4 regions of the Blautia sp. AF19-13LB genome follow, and region 3 is predicted to be linked to each of the others. Evidence: predicted binding sites of a transcription regulator. Region 3 holds the regulator's gene; each other region holds the start of a gene.
The links. The regulator Rex, encoded in region 3, represses fermentation and respiration genes when NADH is low (regulators of the CRP and FNR family bind a similar motif). The targets are predictions, from matches to a motif close to ATTGTTAANTANTTAACAAT.
Positions count from the first base shown of each region.

Region 1: a site for Rex is predicted at 1,695-1,714, ahead of DWX32_RS07810 (L-lactate dehydrogenase). Genes of this name have one in related genera too.
Region 2: a site for Rex is predicted at 1,941-1,960, ahead of DWX32_RS15325 (iron-sulfur cluster assembly scaffold protein). Genes of this name have one in related genera too.
Region 4: a site for Rex is predicted at 1,742-1,761, ahead of gap (type I glyceraldehyde-3-phosphate dehydrogenase). Genes of this name have one in related genera too.

Region 1 is NZ_QUGO01000006.1:85,572-89,236, forward strand. Features, by position in the region: gene DWX32_RS07805 (CoB--CoM heterodisulfide reductase iron-sulfur subunit B family protein) at 1-468, opposite strand, end outside; gene DWX32_RS07810 (L-lactate dehydrogenase) at 674-1,621, opposite strand; gene DWX32_RS07815 (Mur ligase family protein) at 2,126-3,665, opposite strand, start outside.
Region 2 is NZ_QUGO01000017.1:29,202-32,866, forward strand. Features, by position in the region: gene DWX32_RS20915 (DUF6783 domain-containing protein) at 1-25, opposite strand, end outside; gene DWX32_RS15320 (GGGtGRT protein) at 93-1,103, opposite strand; gene DWX32_RS15325 (iron-sulfur cluster assembly scaffold protein) at 1,129-1,821, opposite strand; gene DWX32_RS15330 (acyltransferase) at 2,046-2,711, opposite strand; gene DWX32_RS15335 (DNA topoisomerase) at 2,760-3,665, opposite strand, start outside.
Region 3 is NZ_QUGO01000007.1:207,859-211,523, reverse strand. Features, by position in the region: gene DWX32_RS09420 (ABC-F family ATP-binding cassette domain-containing protein) at 1-1,541, opposite strand, end outside; gene DWX32_RS09415 (redox-sensing transcriptional repressor Rex) at 1,696-2,352, shown strand; gene DWX32_RS09410 (bifunctional ADP-dependent NAD(P)H-hydrate dehydratase/NAD(P)H-hydrate epimerase) at 2,442-3,665, shown strand, end outside.
Region 4 is NZ_QUGO01000001.1:148,377-152,041, reverse strand. Features, by position in the region: gene DWX32_RS00815 (phosphoglycerate kinase) at 1-464, opposite strand, end outside; gene gap (type I glyceraldehyde-3-phosphate dehydrogenase) at 679-1,692, opposite strand; gene DWX32_RS00805 (histidinol-phosphatase HisJ family protein) at 1,956-2,756, opposite strand; gene mnmA (tRNA 2-thiouridine(34) synthase MnmA) at 2,753-3,665, opposite strand, start outside.

The sequences.
Region 1 (3,665 bases), on a different contig from region 3:
ACGAAGCAGCATACAGCCGTAATATGCGCCGATTTTTCTTCCTTTTAATGGGTTTACCACTTTCTCTTTGATCTTGTCAAATCCAACGACGTCACGCAGCACTTCCAGATAATGAAGTACTTTCGTTTCGCCAAGATATGGCTCGGAAAGAGCCATGTAGTTGTTTACTTTTGTCTGAATGTCTTCTACATTCGCCATGTCATCGTTTACGCGTTTGATCACGTGATGACAGGCGGAACAGACTGTGATCAGATCCTGTCCTTTTTCTTTGGCGTCTGCTAAGGCGCGAACCGAAGAAAGTTTGGTAGCGATTTCATCGGATGCCTGTGGATACACAGCTCCGCAGCACTGCCAGTTTTCAATTTCTTCCAGTTCAAATCCCAGAACTTTTGCGCATTCTCTGGCATAGTGATCCAGATCTTTTGCTTTGTTCTTCAGCGTACAGCCCGGAAAATAACTGTAGGTCATGGAATTGCTCCTTTCTTGTTACTCCTATTGGTTTCCATTTTGCCTGCGGTATCTTCTGTCCGGCACCGGAAAAGTTTCCGGTACTCTTTTTATGTACACCCGGCGGAAAATTTCTTCAGGCGCACGTTAAGGCAGTGGGAGATACCGCTCTTTCGCACTTTCTGCCACTGCCATAAATTTTATGTTTTGAGCTTATTGCCCGCTCTTAGTGCTCGATCTGTGCGATAACTGCTTTTAATGCGTCGGCACTTGCTTTGAGTTTTTCTACTTCCTCTTTTGTCATACGCATCGGAATCTTGCCCTGTACGCCTTTCGGTCCAACGAGGGTCAGTGTGCTTAAGCATACATCCTCGATGCCGTACTCACCGTGCATCATGGAAGATACGGTTGCTACAGAATCGGAAGAAGAAAGAATGGTTGCTACCAGTTTGCATACTGCAACAGATACTGCATAGAAAGTAGCTCCTTTGTTTGCAATAACCTGTCCGCCGGAAGTTCTTACGTACTCCAGCATAGCATCTTTGTCGATCTTGGTTACGTTCCTGCCCATTTTTTCTACGGTCTCGTAGTACTCGTCCAGACTGACACCGGAAACGTAAGCGCCGCTCCACGGAATGAAGGAAGTATCGCCGTGCTCACCGAATACGTAAGCGTGGATGTTTTTCTGGGCAATGTTGAGGTGTTCAGACAGTCCGCAGCGAAGTCTTGCGGAATCCAGCATGGTACCGGAACCAAGGATCTGGTTTTCCGGAAGTCCGGAGATCTTTGTAAACACGTAGGTCATGATATCAACCGGGTTGCTTACAATGATGTAGATGGCATTCGGAGCCGCTTTTACGATTTCCGGTGTGATGGATTTTAAGATGTTTACGTTGGTCTGGGTCAGCTCAATACGGGTCTGGCCAGGCTTTCTTGCAATACCGGAAGTAATAATTACGATATCAGAGTCCTTGGCATCCTCATACTCACCTGCGATGATGGAGACCGGATCGCGGAAGCAGGTACCCTGCGCGATATCCATAACCTCTCCCTCTACTTTTTTCTTGTTAATATCGATGAGAACAATCTCAGACGCGATGTCTTCGTTCGACAGTGTATAGGCGATCGTAGATCCAACGCTTCCAGCTCCAATGATGGTAATCTTGCTGCTCATAAATACTCCTTTCTAAAATACCCCTAGTTGGTTTTTGTGATTGATAAATTTTTCACTTTTCTTATCATAGCACTATGACAAGAATTTAACAAGTGTTTTTTTCGAGCATTTTCGTGAAATCTTTTTTCTCACTGAGCCCGTACGCTTCCAGAAGGGGTGTTCTGGATATATCTCAATACAATTATACCATTTTTTGTTCTTTTTCACAAGAATTCTTTCCAAAAACTTACAGTTTTGTCCTTCATCCCGCAGAATTCGTCTTTTCCCGCATGGTTCCCGGGTTTTTGCTTTCTGTGTTCAGTTTCACATATCTAACTTTCGTTCGTTATATTTTTAACAATTTTTCGTCATATGTGTTAGTTTCTGTCCTTCTTTTCTACATTTTGTAGGATGTATCCGCCAAATTTCCTGTCTGATTTTCGTTTCTGCTGCCGCCAGACGCAAAAAAAGACACGGATTTTTCTGTTCCGTGTCTTTTTTGCTCTGTTTTTTCTGTTTTTGCTTCTATTCTTCTGTTTCACGGGCCGTTGCCGCTTCGGCAAATGCATTCCCATATTCGGCAAGCGCCTCTTTTGCATAGACGGCATCTGACCGGTACGGCACATTTCCGTTTCCGACGTGCATCGTCACGTCCGCGCCTTTTCCAAGGATCAGAACAACCTCTCCCGGTACGGCGCCAAGAATCGCCTCCCGGATTGCTGCTCCGCGGTCCATGCGGATCTGGAAGGATGCACCTTCCTTTGCTATGTATCCGCCGATCTCCTCACAGATCGCCTGCGGATCTTCGTTTCCCGGATCATCCGGTACGAGGAAAATCCGGTCCGCCCGTTTTCCGGAAATCTCACCCATATCTTTTCTGCGGTTGAATGCTTTTCCGCCCGGGGTTCCGAACACAACGCTTACGCGGCTTCCCGGGTATTCGAGTGCTACGGTATCAAACATTTTTTCAAAACTCAGGCCATTGTGCGCGAAATCCACGATCGCCGTGACCTCGCCCGCGCTGCTCTCATACGTCTCCATCCTTCCCGGAACGGTGACGCCAAGGAGGCTTTCCTTGATCAGCGAAACCGGGATTCCCATCGACCAGGCAGCCGCAATGGCAGCTACGGCATTCTCCACATTGAAGGCTCCGTGCACCGGCAGGGTAAAATCTTCCGAGAAATCCGGTCCTGCCACATGGAAATAGAATTTTCCTCTGCCCGGCTTGATATCACTCACGCGGATTACAGCATTTTCTTTCGATCCAAACGTAACGACGCGCTCACATTTTGCCGCAGCTTTCAGGATTTCCCCGATATGGTCGCTGTCCAGGTTCACGCAGGCGCAGGTGCAGCGGTCGAAGATCTTTAATTTCGACTGGAAATAATCATCAAAATCCTTGTGCTCCGTCGGGCTGATGTGGTCCTTGGAGATGTTCAGGAAAATGGCGGTATCAAAATGCGTGTTTCCGACTCTCTCGTATTTGAGCGCCTGGGAGGATACTTCCATCACCATATGGGAAAGGCCTGCATCTACGGCATTGCGCATATGGCGGCACAGCTCCAGGGATTCCGGCGTGGTGAGCGTTGATGCTTCTCTCGTCTTTCCGTCGTAATATTCAATCGAACTTAACAGTGCACATCCGTTTCCGCCCTGTTTTTTCAGGCAGGCATCGAGCATCGACTGCAGGTAGTATGCTGTCGTTGTCTTTCCTTTTGTTCCGGTCAGCGCCGTGACATGCAGCGACTTTGCCGGATAATCGTAAAACGCCTCACCCAGCACAAACTGTGCTTTTCTGGCATCGTTGACGATGAGCGCCGGAATTTCTTTTCCCGCTTCGTATTTTTTTTCACTTACATAGGCAACAGCACCGCGGTTTACGGCGTCTTTTAAGTATGCCTCTTTGAATGCAGCTCCTTTGCAGAGAAACAGCGTTCCCTGATCCGCTCCGCCCGAAAAATACGTTACGAGGGTAACGGGTCTGTCCTCTCCTTCTTTTCCTTCCGGCTCTGCAAATTCCACCAGAAGTCCTTCCTGCTCCAGAAGTTTCTTATATTCTAATACC
Region 2 (3,665 bases), on a different contig from region 3:
GAAAGCAGCAAAAAAGAAGCGCCATACGGGAAAATTCCCGCGGCGCTTCTTTTTTGCTCAAATAATTTTATTTACGCAAAGTTTGGCTAATCTTAGAATTTGCCAGCTTTTGCTGCCTCTTCAACAGCAACAGCTACAGCAACAGTCATACCAACCATTGGGTTGTTTCCTGCGCCGATCAGACCCATCATTTCTACGTGAGCCGGTACAGAAGAAGAACCTGCAAACTGAGCGTCAGAATGCATACGTCCCATAGTATCGGTCATACCGTAGGAAGCAGGACCTGCTGCCATGTTGTCCGGGTGAAGAGTACGTCCTGTACCACCGCCGGAAGCAACGGAGAAGTATTTTTTACCAGCTTCGATACGCTCTTTTTTGTAGGTACCTGCAACTGGATGCTGGAAACGAGTCGGGTTGGTGGAGTTTCCGGTGATGGAAACGTCAACGTTCTCTTTCCACATGATAGCAACGCCTTCGCGAACGTCGTTAGCGCCGTAGCAGTTAACTTTCGCACGCGGTCCATCGGAGTATGCTTTTCTGAATACTTCTTTCAGTTCTCCGGTGTAGTAGTCATACTCAGTCTCTACATAAGTAAAGCCGTTGATACGAGCGATGATCTGAGCAGCGTCTTTTCCAAGACCGTTCAGGATAACACGCAGAGGTTTCTGACGTACTTTGTTTGCTTTTTCAGCGATACCGATAGCACCCTCAGCAGCTGCGAAGGACTCATGTCCAGCCAGGAATGCGAAGCACTCGGTGTCCTCTTCCAGAAGCATTTTACCAAGGTTACCATGGCCAAGACCAACTTTACGCTGATCTGCTACAGAACCCGGGATACAGAAGGACTGAAGTCCCTCACCGATTGCTGCAGCAGCTTCAGAAGCTTTGCGGCATCCTTTTTTGATTGCGATTGCTGCGCCTACAGTGTAAGCCCATTTTGCATTCTCGAAGCAGATTGGCTGAATGCCTTCGATCATTTTGTATACATCAAGGCCAGCAGCTTTTGTAACTTCTGCAGCTTCTTCGATGGAGTTGATTCCGTACTCAGCAAGCTTAGCCAGAATCTGTTTCTCTCTTCTTTCATATGATTCAAATAAAGCCATTTTCCTATCCTCCTAAATTATCTGATTACTCTTTTCTCGGGTCAACGATCTTAACAGCATCAGCAACACGTCCGTACTGTCCGCTTGCTTTTTCGAAAGCTGTGTTTGCATCATCGCCGGCTTTGATGAAGTCCATCATCTTTCCGAAGTTGATGAATTTGTAACCGATAATCTCATCATCTGCATCCAGAGCGATACCTGTTACATAACCGTCGGTCATCTCCAGGTAACGAGGTCCTTTTGCAAGAGTTCCGTACATGGTACCAACCTGGGAACGAAGTCCTTTACCAAGGTCTTCCAGGCCTGCGCCTACAACCAGTCCGTCCTCGGAGAATGCACTCTGGCTTCTTCCGTAAACGATCTGCAGGAAGAGCTCTCTCATAGCAGTATTGATAGCATCACACACAAGGTCAGTATTCAGTGCCTCAAGGATGGTAAGTCCTGGCAGAATCTCAGATGCCATAGCTGCAGAATGAGTCATTCCTGAACATCCGATGGTCTCAACGAGAGCTTCCTGGATAACGCCCTCTTTTACGTTCAGAGTCAGTTTGCAGGTACCCTGCTGCGGTGCGCACCAGCCAATACCGTGAGTGAATCCGGAAATGTCTTTGATTTCTTTTGCTTTTACCCATTTTGCTTCCTCCGGAATCGGAGCTGCACCGTGATGCACGCCCTGGGCAACCGGACACATCATTTCTACTTCGTGTGAATAAGTCATTGTTAAACTCCTTTCAAATATGTACTTATTTGAGCTTTTGTCTTTCGAACGGACTGTTTCCAGCCTGTTCACAGACCTATGGTTATTGTCTCACAAAATTGGTCATTCGTCCAGCATATTTTGATAAAAAATTGCAAAGACCACCGGAAAACGATAAAATTTCCGGCGGTCTTTTAAATCAATCGGTTTGGTTTTCTCTCGATAAAAGAGAATTTTTTTAATTATCAGATTTTTTTGACAATTTCTTTCGCATTCTTAAAAATATGACCTGACGGGATCACACCGCGAACACAGGAGAGTGGATAAATGTTGGAATTTCTTCCGACAACCGTTCCCGGGTTCAATACGCTGTTACAGCCGACCTCAACTTCATCGCCGAGCATCGCACCGAATTTTTTCAGTCCGGTTTCGATCTGTTCATCTGCGCCTTTGACAACAACGAGCTTCTTATCGGATTTTACATTGGAAGTAATGGAACCGGCACCCATATGGGCTTTGTATCCAAGAACAGAGTCGCCGACATAGTTGTAATGCGGAACCTGTACTTTATTAAAGAGAATGACATTTTTCAGTTCGGTGGAGTTTCCAACGACAGCGCCTTCGCCGACGATGGCGTTTCCGCGGATAAAGGCACACTGACGGATCTCAGCGCCTTTTCCAATGATGCATGGGCCGTTAATGGAAGCGGTCGGTGCGATCACGGCATCTTTTGCGATCCAGACATTTTCGCCGCGTTTTTCGTATTCTGCCGGATCGAGTGTTTCGCCGAGTTCAAGAATAAAATCTTTAATGAGCGGAAGCACTTCCCATGGATACGTTTTGCCTTCAAAGATTTTTGCGGCAATGGTCTGGGTTAAATCATAAAGTTCAGAAATGGTTGCATCTTTCATGCGTGATTCATCCTTTCTTGTTTTAGTTCCTGTTTATCTTACCACATTTCAGGAGTTCTGTGCGCCTTTTTTTCCGGCGGTGGAATAGGACTTTGCTGAGGAGTCTTCTGCAGCGGTACGTTTCCCGGTACGGGAGCGCGTGGAAGAGGCTTTTTTGTAATACGGCGCGGACGCATCAAAGCTGCTCTTTAGCTGGAACTGATTCCGCAGCTGCTTCACATTTACCGTGTGGCGTGTCACAAAGTTTTCCAGTTTTCCCATATATTCCTCGGAGGTAATGGAGCCTTCCGCTACATAGGTAAGTCCCTTTTCCCAGCTTGCCGTCAGCTCCGGATTCAGAAGCGGGCGGATCGACTGGTGTACGACGTCGTAGATCATTTCGCCAAGCTGTGTCGGGGTGATAACCTGCGTCTTTTTGTTCAGAGCAAGATATTTGATAAAGACAAGCTTTTTCAGAATCTCAGCACGCGTCGCACTCGTTCCGATGCCGCTTCCCTTAATCTGTTCGCGCAGCTCCTCGTCTTCAATGAGCTGTCCGGCATTTTCCATTGCAAGGATCATCGAACCGGAGGTGTAGCGTTTTGGCGGAGAGGTTTCTCCTTCCTTGATAGAAAGGCCGAGAAGATTCAGCTCGCTGCCTTTCTGCAGCTGGGACAGCGCTGCAAGAAAAGAGGGATCGCAAGTCGTCTCGTCCTCCTTTCTGCCCTCGTCGTCCTCCTCTTTCTTACGGAAGAAAGAATACTGCATGGCTTTTAAATAGCCCTCCTGCACGAGAACGCGGAAGTTGGAGAAAAACTGCTCGCCGCCGATTTCGGTGACAAGAGCAACTTTCTGATAGACCGCCGGCGGATAGAAGATACCGAGAAAACGGCGGACAATTGTCTCATAAACTTTTGCGGAGAGTTCCGAGAGGTTCCGCAGATTGTTAAGGCCCTGTCCGGTCGGAATGATCGC
Region 3 (3,665 bases):
AGCTCCAGAATCCGGGTTGCAGTCTGATTGATAAAGTAACGGTCGTGGGAAACGTACAGTACCGTTCCAGTGTAATCCTTCAGCGCGTTTTCCAGAATCTCCTTTGATACGATATCGAGGTGGTTGGTCGGCTCGTCGAGGATCAGGAAGTTGGCGTTCGAGAGCATCAGCTTGGCAAGGGAAATTCGTCCGCGCTCACCGCCGCTCAAGGTATGAATCGGTTGGAAGACATCGTCGTTTGTAAACAGGAAGGCGGCCAGCACATTTCGGATTTCGGTGTTTGTCAGATACGGATACGCGTCGGAAATCTCCTGGAAAATGGTCTTTTCCATGTGGAGCACCTGATGCTCCTGATCGTAGTAACCGATCTGTACACGGCTTCCAAGTGTAAAAGAGCCGGCATCCGGGCGGATGACTTCGTTTAAGATCTTTAAGATCGTCGTTTTTCCCGTTCCGTTGTTTCCGATGATTGCGACGCGCTCCCCGCGCTTGATTTCGAAATTCAGATCCTGGAAAAGCGTCTGTCCCGGGAAGGCTTTGGAGAGGTGCTCGACGGTCAGCACATCGTTTCCGCTTGTGATGCGCGGTTCCAGACGGATCCGCATATCGGAGCGTACTTCGGTCGGCTTTTCCAGCACATCCATTTTGTCCAGCATTTTTTCACGGCTCTCGGCGCGTTTGATGGATTTCTCGCGGTTGAAAGATTTCAGCTTTGCAATGACTTCTTCCTGATGGTGGATTTCCTGCTGCTGGTTGACCCAGGCATGGTAAGCGGCTTCACGGAGCATTGCTTTTTTTTGACTGTAGGCGGTATAGTTTCCCTCAAAAGTTGTTACTTTTTTATTGTCCACTTCAACGACTTTTGTGACAACGCGGTCGAGAAAGTAACGGTCATGGGAGACGATCAGGACGGCTCCGCTGTAATTTAAAAGATACGTTTCGAGCCAGGAGATCGAGTCCATATCGAGGTGGTTGGTCGGCTCGTCGAGCAGAATGATGTCCGGTTTGGTGAGCAGCAGTTTACCAAGTGCCACGCGGGTCTTCTGACCGCCGGAGAGGGAGTCCACCTGTTTTTCAAAATCGCTCTCGGAAAAGCCAAGACCTTTTAAAACACCGACGACTTCACTGCGGTACGCGTATCCGTTTTCCAGTTCAAAGGTATGGGAGAGGCGGGTGTAGGTGGAAAGAAGTTCATCCAGCTCTGCACCGGATTTTGTATTCATATCACTTTCCATCTGACGGAGGCGTTCCTCCATATCGATCAGATTCTGTTTCGCGGTCAGCACTTCCTGGTAAATGGAAAGGTGTCCGGTCAGATCCTGATGCTGGGCGAGATAGCCCATCGTCTTTCCTTTGGAGAGGATGACCTCTCCCTCATCGGCCCTCATTTCGCCGATGATGATTTTTAACAGCGTCGATTTTCCGGCACCGTTGATGCCGACCAGTGCGGTTTTTTCGCGTTCTTCTATATGAAAAGATGCATTTTTGATAATTTCCGTTGTCCCGAATGCTTTCGAGATATTCTGACATGCAAGAATCATGTGGTTCCTCCAGATAACATATTTCTGTATTTTGACATAATACACCATCCTTATTATAGAGAGTAATACACAAAATTTCAAGAAATCTTTGACAATTTTCTATCAACCATATATAATATGAATATATGCAGGTGTAAATAAGGAGGAATTTATCTTGGAAGAAAAAGGAATTTCGCGGGCAGTTATCAAAAGACTTCCTAGATATTATCGTTACCTGGGCGAATTGCTGGAGGACGGAGTAGAACGGATCTCTTCCGGTGAGCTGAGCGAGCGGATGAAAGTGACAGCTTCCCAGATTCGCCAGGATTTAAATAATTTCGGCGGCTTCGGCCAGCAGGGGTATGGTTATAACGTGCGGTATCTGTACAGCGAGATTGGAAAAATTTTAGGTCTGGACAGAGTCCACAATATGATTTTTGTCGGAGCCGGAAATCTGGGACAGGCGCTTGCTAATTATGCGGCCTTTGAAAGAAGCGGATTCAAAACGGTCGGTATTTTTGACGTCAACCCGGTATTAAAAGGAATCTCCGTGCGCGGAATTGAAATCCGCATGGCGGACGAGCTTCCGGAATTTATCAAGGAACACCATGTAGAGATTGCGGCTTTGACACTGCCAAAAGCAAAAGCGGTAGAGATGGCAGAGATTCTCGTGGACAACGGTGTAAAAGCAATCTGGAATTTTGCACATACCGATCTAAACTTAAAACTTCCGAAAGATGTGATCGTCGAGAACGTCCATCTTTCCGAAAGTCTGATGCGTCTCTCCTACAATCTGACCAGATATGAGGCGGAGCATCCAAAGAACAATTAAGAAACCAAAACAAAAGCAGGAGAGTCTTCGGGAAACCGGAGACTTTTTCTGTTCACTTTCCGGATAAGGCAGGAAAAGGAGGAAAAGCGATGAAACGGATTCTTACAGCAGCACAGATGAAGCAGGCAGACCGCAATACGATCGAAACCATGGGGGTACCGTCCCTGGTACTGATGGAGCGCGCAGCGCTGTCCTGCGTGGAGGAGCTTCAAAATGGAACATGGGATACAGGAAAAGTCCTTGCTGTGTGCGGTCCCGGAAATAATGGAGGGGACGGTGCGGCAATTGCACGGATTTTAAAGACGAAAGGGGTGGATGCGGAACTGTTCTGTCTTGGAAATCCGGAAAAATACAGTGAAGGCATGAGAGCACAGAAGAAAATTGCGGAAAATTATGGGGTCCGTGAGGTTAAGAATCCGGATTTCCGGGAATATACTGTTATCATAGATGCCATCTTTGGAATTGGCGTATCCCGTCCGCTGGCAGGGGAGTACCGGAGGGCAGTGGAAGCAATCTGCGCAAGCGGTGTTCCTGTTCTTGCCGTGGACATCCCTTCGGGGATCCACACGGATACCGGAGAGGTCCTTGATGCGGCGGTGAAAGCCAGAGCCACGGTGACATTTGCCTGTGCAAAGCCAGGGCTTCTCTTTGATCCCGGAAAACGATATGCCGGAGAGGTCCTGGTCCGTGATATCGGAATCGGCTTTGATGCAGGAGAAGAGGAGACGCCCTGGTACGGTTCAGTGGAAAAAGAAGATCTGGACCGGTTTCTTACCCGCACGCCGATGGGAAATAAGGGAACCTTCGGAAAGGTGCTGGTACTTGCCGGTTCCGGTGCCATGTGCGGAGCCGCTGTTTTGTGTGCCAGGGCAGTCCTTGCATCCGGTGCCGGCATGGTAAAGGTTGTGACAGAGGAAAGAAACCGTACGCCGCTTTTCTGTGCCCTGCCGGAAGCAATGGCGGATTTCTGGAAGGAGGATGAGCCGCTTCCGGAAGAAGCCCTGCTGCAGGATCTCGCCTGGGCGGACGCTGTTGTTGCGGGACCGGGACTTTCCAAAAGCCGGACGGCAAAAGAACTGCTCGTTTTTACGGTGCAGCACACAGAAGTTCCTCTTGTTCTGGATGCAGATGCGCTGAACCTGATTGCAGAAGATGCAGAGATTCTTTCGGGCTGCCGGGCAGAAAAAATTTTAACGCCTCATGTAGGAGAGCTTGCACGGCTGCTGCACATGACCATTGCAGAATGCCAGCGTGACCCGGCAGGAAGCGCCGGAAGGGCAGCCGAAAAATACCAGGCCTGCTGTGTACGAAAG
Region 4 (3,665 bases), on a different contig from region 3:
GCACGGTGTGCGGTTCCGAATGCATCGTTTACGAATACGTCACACAGGGAAGCCAGTTCTTTGCTGAACTCCTCACCGTTTTTGGTCTCTTCTGCACGGTAACGGGTGTTCTCCAGAAGGATTACATCTCCGTCTTTCATAGCCTCAACAGCTGCTTTTGCGTTCGGTCCTACAACCTCAGGATCTGCTGCAAATTTAACTTCCTGTCCGAGAAGCTCGGAAAGGCGAACTGCAACCGGTGCAAGAGAAAGCTCTGGTTTTGGTTCTCCTTTCGGTTTTCCAAGATGAGAGCAGAGAATTACTTTTCCGCCGTCAGCGATCAGTTTTTTGATCGTTGGAAGAGCTGCTACCAGACGGTTCTCATCTGTGATTTTTCCATCGATCAGCGGAACGTTGAAGTCACATCTTACAAGGACTCTTTTTCCTTTTACGTTGATATCATCTACGGTTTTTTTGTTTAACATGGGCGTTTCCCTCCATATATCCAACTGCATCTGCCGCGCCGTTTCTTTGTTTTTGCGGCATCGCGGTCCTTATTTAAAAATGCAGTTTATAATTTTTGCACACGGAAAAGGGCTGTTTTTGTGCCGTATTTTTCCGCCGCATTCGCAAAAAGGGCCCGGTCCTTAACAGACCGGACCCTTTGGGCTCTGAAATTTTGCCGTTCAGTTTGTTAAATTATGCTAACTCGCTGAAGTATTTGATGGTACGAACCATCTGGCTTGTGTAGGAGTTCTCGTTATCATACCAAGAAACAACCTGTACCTCTGTTGTTCCGTTGTCCAGCGGAAGAACCATGGTCTGAGTTGCATCGAACAGAGAACCATATCTCATACCAACGATGTCGCTGGATACGATTTCATCTGTGTTGTATCCGAAGGACTCGGTTGCAGAAGCTTTCATTTTTGCGTTGATCTCGTCAACAGTTACAGTTCCTTCTACAACTGCTGTAAGGATTGTGGTAGAACCGGTTGGGGTTGGAACACGCTGTGCAGAACCGATCAGTTTGCCGTTCAGTTCCGGAATAACAAGGCCGATTGCTTTTGCAGCACCGGTGCTGTTTGGAACGATGTTAACTGCAGCTGCACGGGATCTTCTCAGATCGCCTTTTCTCTGCGGTCCGTCCAGAGTCATCTGATCTCCAGTGTAAGCATGGATAGTAACCATGATACCGGATTTAATCGGAGCCAGTTCGTTCAGAGCTTTTGCCATAGGTGCAAGGCAGTTTGTGGTGCAGGATGCAGCGGAGATGATGTTATCGTCTGCTGTCAGTGTCTCATGGTTTACATTGTAAACGATGGTCGGAAGGTCGTTACCAGCCGGAGCGGAGATAACTACTTTACGAGCACCTGCATTGATGTGTGCCTGAGCTTTTGCTTTGGAGGTGTAGAATCCGGAGCACTCCAGAACTACGTCTACGCCAAGCTCTCCCCATGGGCAGTTGTTAGCATCCGGGAAAGCATAGATTTTGATGTTTTTGCCATCTACTGTGATGGAATCTTCATCGGATGTTACGGTATCAGCCAGAGCATATTTTCCCTGAGAAGAGTCATATTTTAACAGATGAGCTAACATCTTCGGGGATGTTAAATCGTTGATTGCTACTACTTCATAACCTTCTGCTCCAAACATCTGTCTGAATGCAAGACGTCCGATACGGCCAAAACCATTGATTGCTACTTTTACTGCCATGATTTTCAATTCCTCCTAAAAAGTGAATTTTAATTTTGAGTCTCTGTACTTTGTTAAAGAAACATCAACCTTATCTGTATAATACCTAATTTCGTCGGAAAATTCAAGTTCTATTTTCAAGAAAATACGAAATTATTTCTAAAATTTGTGAAGAAGCCGGATGCCAATCCGTATTTCTGCAAAATTTCGAAAGATCCGTCTATTGCAGAAAGAGCCGGAATCCAGCCTTTCTGGGGCTTTTTCCGGCTTTTCCTGCGTGTTTTCTATTGGATCGGCAGATATTCCGGCTTTTTCTCTTTAAACCGCACGTAGTACCGGAATCCGGCTTCCTGCGCGATAGCTGCCGCGTCCGCGAAATGAAACGCTATATGTTCCGGTTTGTGGGCATCGGCACCGAAGGTGATCTTTTCGCCGCCCAGTTCCCGGTATCTTCTGATGACATCCGGCGTCGGATTCGGCACGCCAAGGCCTGCCTTGTAGCCGCCGGTGTTGATTTCCAGCGCGATATCGTACTGAATCAGCTCTTTTAAAATGGTATCGATCTCGTCCGCAAATGCGCGGTAGCTGTAATCTTTTCCCTTTTCTCTGCAGTAGCGTACCACATAATCCAGATGACCAAGCGTCTGGAAATTGTGGAAGAACCGGATATTTTCTGCTGTAGCCCGAAAATACGCCCGGTACAGCTCTTCTGCCGTCCAGTCCGGGAAAGCATCCTCATAATAGGGGTCTTTTCCGTCAATGACATGCATGGATCCGATCACATAGTCGAACGGCCACGCATTTACATACTCTTCCATCCGTTCTTTTAAGTGGAGCTGCAGTCCCAGTTCCACGCCGAATCGGATATCGATTCTGTCGTGGTATTTTTCCTGCAGTTCCCGGATTTTTGCCGCATATGCCGGTGTATCGAGCTGGAACTCGCCGGTACTGTAATCCATATCGTAGTGATCCGTCAGGCAGATTGCCGGAAGTCCCAGCTCGACTGCCCGTTTTACCATCTCTTCTGTTGGTGCTTCGCTGTCACTTGAAAAGAAACTGTGCATATGACAGTCCGCTATTTTCATCTTTCGGCCTCCGTAATCGTTCCGCCTCCGCCGACACAGCCGTCCACGTAGAAGACAACAGCCTGTCCCGGTGTCGGAGCACGCACGCCGTCCGGGAAGGTACAGGTAATCTCATCTTCCCCGGTCCGTTTGATCACGCACGGGGAGCCTTTGTGCCCGTACCGGATTTTTGCGGTGCAGGAGAGCTCTTCTCCAAGTTCCAGCGGCGGAATTGCCATATAGTTTACTTTGTTTGCTTTTACTACTTTTGCGAAAACCTCTTCATTTTCGCCGACCACAACCTCGTTCGTCTCCGGACGGATTTCCAGTACGAACACGCGGTGTCCCATCGGAAGGCCGAGTCCGCGGCGCTGTCCTACGGTGTAATGGGTAATCCCCTCATGGGTACCGAGGATTTCACCCTTTGTATTCACGAAATTGCCTTTCGGTGCCACGATTCCTGTCTCGTTCTGGATAAAGGAAGCGTAATCCTGATCCGGCACGAAGCAGATTTCCTGGGAATCCTTCTTTTTTGCTACCGGAAGACCGATTTTTGCTGCAATCTCACGAATCTGATCTTTTGTGTAGTCTCCGACCGGCATCAGCGTATGCGAAAGCTGCTCCTGGGTCAGATTATACAGTGCATACGTCTGGTCTTTTGCCGCTGTTACCGAATTTGCAATCGCATACCGTCCATTGGCAAGCTGTTCGATTCTTGCATAATGTCCGGTCGCAATGTAGTCCGCTCCAATGGAAAGACTGCGCTGAAGCAACGCTTCCCATTTCACATAGCGGTTGCAGGCGATACACGGGTTCGGTGTTCTGCCGCAGAGATATTCGTTCGTGAAATAGTCCATGACGTTCTCACGGAACTCTTTTTTGAAGTTCATGACATAATACGGAATGTCCAGCACCTGTGCCACGCGCCTT